Regions from separate parts of the Phytobacter palmae genome, predicted to be linked through region 3. Evidence: predicted binding sites of a transcription regulator. Region 3 holds the regulator's gene; each other region holds the start of a gene.
The links. Region 3 encodes sigma-54, which starts transcription at its own class of promoters, with help from an activator protein. Its sites were predicted from a motif close to GTTGGCACANNTTTCGCTNT; they were not measured.
Positions count from the first base shown of each region.

Region 1: the regulator sigma-54 is predicted to act here: its motif matches at 1,074-1,093, upstream of glnA (glutamate--ammonia ligase).
Region 2: the regulator sigma-54 is predicted to act here: its motif matches at 1,266-1,285, upstream of AAIG39_RS22945 (gamma-glutamyltransferase family protein).

Region 1 covers NZ_JBCIVJ010000016.1:14,272-16,543, reverse strand. Annotated here, with positions in the region: gene typA (ribosome-dependent GTPase TypA) at 1-802, opposite strand, end outside; gene glnA (glutamate--ammonia ligase) at 1,183-2,272, shown strand, end outside.
Region 2 covers NZ_JBCIVJ010000029.1:24,810-27,081, forward strand. Annotated here, with positions in the region: gene AAIG39_RS22935 (pyridoxal-phosphate-dependent aminotransferase family protein) at 1-164, opposite strand, end outside; gene AAIG39_RS22940 (MurR/RpiR family transcriptional regulator) at 367-1,206, opposite strand; gene AAIG39_RS22945 (gamma-glutamyltransferase family protein) at 1,321-2,272, shown strand, end outside.
Region 3 covers NZ_JBCIVJ010000011.1:66,304-68,575, forward strand. Annotated here, with positions in the region: gene ptsN (PTS IIA-like nitrogen regulatory protein PtsN) at 1-234, opposite strand, end outside; gene hpf (ribosome hibernation promoting factor) at 315-602, opposite strand; gene rpoN (RNA polymerase factor sigma-54) at 625-2,058, opposite strand; gene lptB (LPS export ABC transporter ATP-binding protein) at 2,107-2,272, opposite strand, start outside.

The sequences.
Region 1 (2,272 bases), on a different contig from region 3:
CGATGTCGCTCTCAATACGCTCAAGACCCAGGTGGGTCAGAACTTTACCGACCTTACCGTTACGGGTTTTGCCTTCGCTATCAATGATAGTAACCTGCTGGTTCGGTTTCACTTTACCGCGTTTGATGCGGCCGATACCGATGACGCCAACGTAGTTGTTGTAGTCCAGCTGAGAGATTTGCATCTGCAGCGGGCCATCGAGGTCAACGTTCGGTGCCGGTACACGATCAACGATAGTCTGATACAGCGGAGTCATGTCTTCTGCCATATCTTCGTGATCCAGACCCGCGATACCGTTCAGCGCAGAGGCGTAAACGATAGGGAAGTCCAGCTGTTCGTCGGTAGCGTCGAGGTTAACAAACAGGTCAAATACCTGGTCAACAACCCAATCAGGACGCGCGCCCGGACGGTCAACTTTGTTGATAACAACAATCGGTTTCAGGCCATGAGCAAAGGCTTTTTTGGTCACGAAGCGCGTCTGCGGCATCGGACCATCCATTGCATCAACGACCAACAGAACGGAATCTACCATGGACATAACACGTTCAACTTCACCACCGAAGTCGGCGTGCCCCGGGGTATCAACGATGTTGATACGGTAATCATTCCATTTGATAGCGGTGTTTTTAGCCAGGATGGTAATCCCACGCTCTTTCTCCAAATCGTTGGAGTCCATCACTCGCTCTTGAGTTTCGGCACGCGCATCAAACGTACCGGATTGCTGCAGCAGCTTATCAACCAGGGTAGTTTTACCATGGTCAACGTGCGCGATGATGGCGATGTTACGCAGATTTTCGATCACAACTTTGCCTCAGGCATTTAGAAATAGCGCGTTATTGTACACGGATTAATCGCACTACAAAACAGGATCACAAACATCCCCCGCAAACAAGTATTGCAGGGTTGCTTTGTGATCATTTTCACGAAGCGAAATTAGGCTGCCCCACTCAAATTGCACCAATCCGGTGCTTAATGTTCACATAAAAGCACTGAATTGGTGCAATGTAACCATCGTGGTGCAGCCCTTTTGCACTATGGTGCGCATAATAGCGCCTTTTTAGTGACATTTAAAAGTTGGCATAGATTTCGCTTTATCTTTTTCATGGCAACAACGACAGGTTAGCGCCGTAATTGTAGACCTCGTTACCACGACGACAATGATAAATCCGGGAGAGTTTAAGTATGTCCGCTGAACACGTTTTGACGATGCTGAACGAGCACGAAGTCAAGTTTGTTGATTTGCGCTTCACCGATACTAAAGGTAAAGAGCAGCACGTCACGATCCCAGCTCATCAGGTTAATGCTGACTTCTTTGAAGAAGGCAAAATGTTTGATGGCTCCTCGATTGGTGGCTGGAAAGGCATTAACGAATCTGACATGGTACTGATGCCGGACGCTTCTACCGCTGTCATTGACCCGTTCTACGAAGAACCGACTCTGATCATCCGTTGCGATATCCTCGAGCCGGGCACTATGCAGGGCTACGATCGCGACCCGCGCTCCATCGCAAAACGCGCTGAAGAATACCTGCGCGCAACAGGCATCGCAGACACCGTTCTGTTCGGGCCTGAGCCAGAATTCTTCCTGTTCGACGACGTACGTTTCGGCAGCTCTATTTCGGGTTCCCACGTTGCTATCGATGATATCGAAGGCGCATGGAACTCTGCCACCAAATACGAAGGCGGTAACAAAGGTCACCGTCCGGCTGTTAAAGGTGGTTACTTCCCGGTTCCGCCAGTGGATTCCTCACAAGACCTGCGTTCTACCATGTGTCTGGTAATGGAAGAGATGGGCCTGGTTGTTGAAGCTCATCACCACGAAGTTGCAACTGCCGGTCAGAACGAAGTGGCAACCCGCTTCAACACCATGACCAAAAAAGCGGACGAAATTCAGATCTACAAATATGTGGTTCACAACGTTGCTCACCGCTTCGGCAAAACCGCAACCTTTATGCCGAAACCAATGTTCGGTGATAACGGTTCCGGTATGCACTGCCACATGTCCCTGTCCAAGAACGGCGTAAACCTGTTCTCTGGCGACAAATACGCTGGTCTGTCTGAGCAGGCGCTGTACTACATCGGCGGCGTAATCAAACACGCTAAAGCGATCAACGCCCTGTCTAACCCGACCACCAACTCCTACAAGCGTCTGGTCCCGGGTTACGAAGCACCGGTAATGCTGGCTTACTCTGCCCGTAACCGTTCTGCTTCCATCCGTATTCCGGTGGTTGCATCCCCGAAAGCACGTCGTATTGAAGTGCGTTTCCCGGATC
Region 2 (2,272 bases), on a different contig from region 3:
AGGGCCATTACCTCATTCATATAGCCGGTCATGACCGGGTCATATTGCCCCACCAGTTGGCTCGCCATAGCACGTAAGACACGCGGGTCGGCATTGATAGGACCGGGCCCCATCAGTAAACGATGCGGCGGGTTAATTTGCGCAGATTGCTGAACGTCAAACATGGACACATCCTTTGGTATACAAAAGTGATCGTCATGAAACAAAAGATTCTTGTTAATACTTTCTGCAACTAATGTGCCACAGAGAAAATGAAGACACCAGCCTGCTATCGCGCTGATTTAGTACTTTTTCAGGAGAGATAAATGCTTCCCGGTTGCGCCATCAGGATCCCCTGAACTGGTGCAAAAGCACCAAACTGGTGCGTTACCTTTGCTCCAGTTCGTCGAGGTCTGTATACAGCGATGCGATGTTATGGATACGCTGACGTCCTTCGGTCAGGGCGCTATGCAGTAACGCGTTCGCCAGTAAATTGACCAGACTCATGGCACTGCTGTAGCTGTCGAACGCCGATACACTGTCGAGCGGCAGGCCAAAGTGCCAGCGGGCAAGCGTGGTAATACCCGCCGCCTGCGGTTCGCAGATGGCAACGGTCGGTACGCCCTGTTTGTGTAGCGCCTCCAGTACCGGACGGATCACCCGCGGACGGCGGCGAAAAGCGACCACCACCACCACATCCTGCACAGTGATATCCACTAACTCTTCCGCCAGCGTCTGCCCTGGCTGGGGCATCAGCAAGACCTGACCACGGATTTGCATCAGTTGCTGGCGCAGATGCAGAGCCACCGGCGCACTGTTGCGCAGGCCAACAATAAAGACGCGCCGGGCCGCGCCCAGCGCCTGCACCACATCGGCAAACTGCACGGCATCCAGCGCATTTACCCACTGGGTCAGGTTTGCCATCTCCTGCTTATAATGCCTTGCCAGCAGGGTGTTGCCCTGTACGGCGTCGCGGTTTTCCGTAAGCGGCATTCCGCTCTGGCGCAGCGTTCGCACCTCATCGCGCATCTCTTTGAAACGATCATAGCCAAGCCGTTTAAACAGGCGGCTAACAGTGGCTTTTGATACACCGCTCAGGCGGGCCAGTTCGGCACTGTTATAGCTCATCAGATCATCAAAATGATCCATGATAAATGAGGCAACCCTTTGTTCTTGCGGTGATAATTCGTTATAGCACTCACGTAAGCGCGTATCTAACTGCTGCATAGACCCTCCTGCAACTTTTGTTTCACAATAAGCTGACACAGTGAAACGCTTGCCGTCAATCTGGAACAGCTCTTGCTTAGCTCTCTGACTTATCCGAACAAAGAGAGCGTGACGATGCAAAGTAATATTGCCCCTTCCGGTATGGCGGTAACGCCCCACCACCTTGCCAGTGAATCGGCATTATCGGTGTTGCGCCACGGCGGCGATGCGATTGAGGCGATGATCGCCGCAGCGGCCACCATTGCGGTGGTCTATCCCCATATGAATGGTATCGGCGGCGATGGTTTCTGGCTGATTGTGCCCCCCGAAGGCGAACCCCTCGCCATTGACGCCAGCGGCGCCGCCGGGCAACTGGCGACACGGGAGTTTTACGCAGAACACAACCGGATTCCCCATCGTGGTCCGCTGGCGGCACTGACGGTTCCCGGCACGCTGAGCGGCTGGGACGAGGCGCTGAAAGTATCGGCATCGATGGGCGGCGGGCAGTTGCCGCTCTCACGCCTGCTGGCTGATGCCATTCGTTACGCCAGCGAAGGGATCCCGGTGACGCAATCGCAGGCCAGCGCCACGCAAAGTAAATACCCGGAACTGGTCGATGTGCCGGGCTTTAACGAAACCTTTCTCGTTCAGGGAGAAGTTCCACAGGCGGGTAGCCGTTTCTGCCAGCCGCACCTGGCACGCACATTAACCCGTCTCGCCACCGACGGACTGGACAGTTTCTATCGCGGAGCGCTCGCCAATCAGATGGCGGCGGAAATGAGTGCGCTCGGCCTGCCGCTGACCTCCCAGGATCTGGCTGCTCATCGCGCTCACCGCCGGGTACCGCTTCGCCTGTCCCACAGCCAGGGAGACGTCTTTAATATGACGCCACCGACGCAAGGGCTGGTATCGCTGGCCATCCTTGGCATTACCGACCATCTGGATATGGCACAGGCCAGTGAAGTTCAGACCATCCACCGCATTGTCGAAGCCACTAAGCAGGCCTTTGGCTTACGTGACCGCTATATCACCGATCCGCGCCACGTTACGCTGCCGGTACAAACGTTGCTGGAACAGGTGCCGCTGC
Region 3 (2,272 bases):
TTCTTCGAGTTTTCCGTGAGGGATGGCGATACCGTTACCAATGCCGGTACTGCCCATTTTCTCACGCGTCAGGATCGCTTCGAAGACCACTTGTGGTGGCAGGCTCAACTGCTTTGCAGCCAGTTCACTGATTATTTCCAGTGCACGTTTCTTGCTCTGGCAGTGAACACCACTACGGGTACATTCCTGGTTAAGGACATTGCTCAATTGAAGAGCGGAATCGTTATTCATCATAATTTCACCTAAGCGTCGCCAGTGCAGACACCCTGCCGGGTTGCGGCAGGGTGATACGCGCCAGACGAGTGCCCGGACAATTAGTGTTGTTTCAGTTTATCTTTATGTTTCGTAAGTTGCCGCGCCAGTTTATCAATTAAACCGTCGATGGCAGCATACATGTCTTGTCCTTCCGCACTGGCATGAATCTCTCCCCCGTTTACATGCAGGGTTGCGTCCGAGATATGAGTCACTTTCTCCACTTTCAACACAACATAGACCTGATTGATCCTTTCGAAATACTGTTCGAGTTTGGCAAATTTCGCGGTGACGAATTCGCGCAGGGCCTCGGTTATTTCGACGTTATGTCCTGTGATGTTAAGCTGCATAGTGTCTTCCTTATCGGTTAGGTCACACCAGCTGTTTACGCTGATTAGACGGCGGAATGGATAAAGACTCTCGATACTTCGCAACGGTTCGCCGCGCTACCATAATACCCTGATCAGAGAGCATGGTAGTCAGCTTACTGTCACTCAACGGCTTCGCAGGATTCTCTGCGGCAATTAATTTCTTCACCAGTGCGCGGATAGCCGTCGACGAGGCTTCGCCGCCGCCTTCGGTATTCACATGACTGGAGAAGAAATATTTAAGCTCAAAGATGCCACGCGGACTGTGCAGATATTTTTGGGTCGTGACACGGGAAATCGTGGATTCATGCATCTCGACGGCCTGAGCGATATCGGCCAGCACCATCGGTTTCATAAATTCTTCGCCTTGCTCGAAAAACGCCTGCTGCTGTTCAACAATACAGCGGCTCACCCTTAACAGGGTGTCATTGCGACTCTCAAGGCTTTTGATCAGCCATTTCGCTTCCTGCAGATTGCTACGGATAAACTGGCTGTCTGCATCGTTACGTGCACCACCGCACATTGCGGCGTAGTGCTGGTTGATTTGCAAACGAGGGATGCTGTCGGAGTTGAGTTCGACCGTCCAGCGCCCATTGTGCTTACGCACCAGGACGTCAGGGATGACATATTCGGGCTCGCCGGTCTGGATTGACTGGCCCGGACGTGGGTCAAGAGACTGGATCAAATTGACCGCCTCTTTCAACACCTCTTCTTTCAGACGAGTTACGCGCATCAGCGTACGGAAGTCATGATTTGCGAGCAGATCCAGATGATCGCTGATGATTAAACGCGCCTCCTCACACCAGGGCGTCTCTTTGGCAAACTGAGAGAGCTGGATCAACAGGCAATCGCGCAGATCTCTGGCCGCGACGCCGACCGGATCGAAACGCTGAATACGTTTCAGTACCGCTTCAACTTCATCCAGACCGATCTCTTCATCGCCCATGCTCTCCAGAATGTCTTCCAGCGGAACGGTGAGATAACCCGTGTCATCAACAGCATCGACAATAGAGGTCGCAATGGCGCGATCGGTGTCTGAGAAGGGGGTGAGTTCCACCTGCCACATCAGGTAATCCTGTAACGACTGGGTGGTCTCCCCCTGATAAATGGGCAGTTCATCGTCAAGATAATCGGTGCTGCTGCCGGAAGGGGTGCCAGCGGTATAGATTTCATCCCAACTGGCGTCCAGGGGCAACTCTTCGGGCATCTCTTTTTGCTCGAGCGCGTCGACGGTATCCAGGCCTTCGTTATCCTGGGACTGTTGCGCGTCCACTTCTTCGTGAAGATCGGTTTGCTCAAGCAATGGGTTACTTTCCAGAGCTTGCTGGAGTTCTTGCTGAAGTTCCAACGTGGACAGTTGCAGCAGGCGGATAGCCTGTTGCAACTGTGGCGTCATGGCTAGCTGTTGGCTGAGCCTTAATTGCAAACCTTGCTTCATATTCAGAGCAGTACTCTCCGACTAAACACGTCAATAAACCCTACCCTATCAGAGTCTGAAGTCTTCCCCAAGATATACGCGCTTAACATGTTCGTCTTCAAGGATTTGCTGAGGCGTACCGTGCGCGATCAAATGCCCCTGGCTGACAATATAAGCACGTTCACACACCGCCAGGGTTTCGCGAACGTTGTGATCGGTAATCAACACGCCAAGT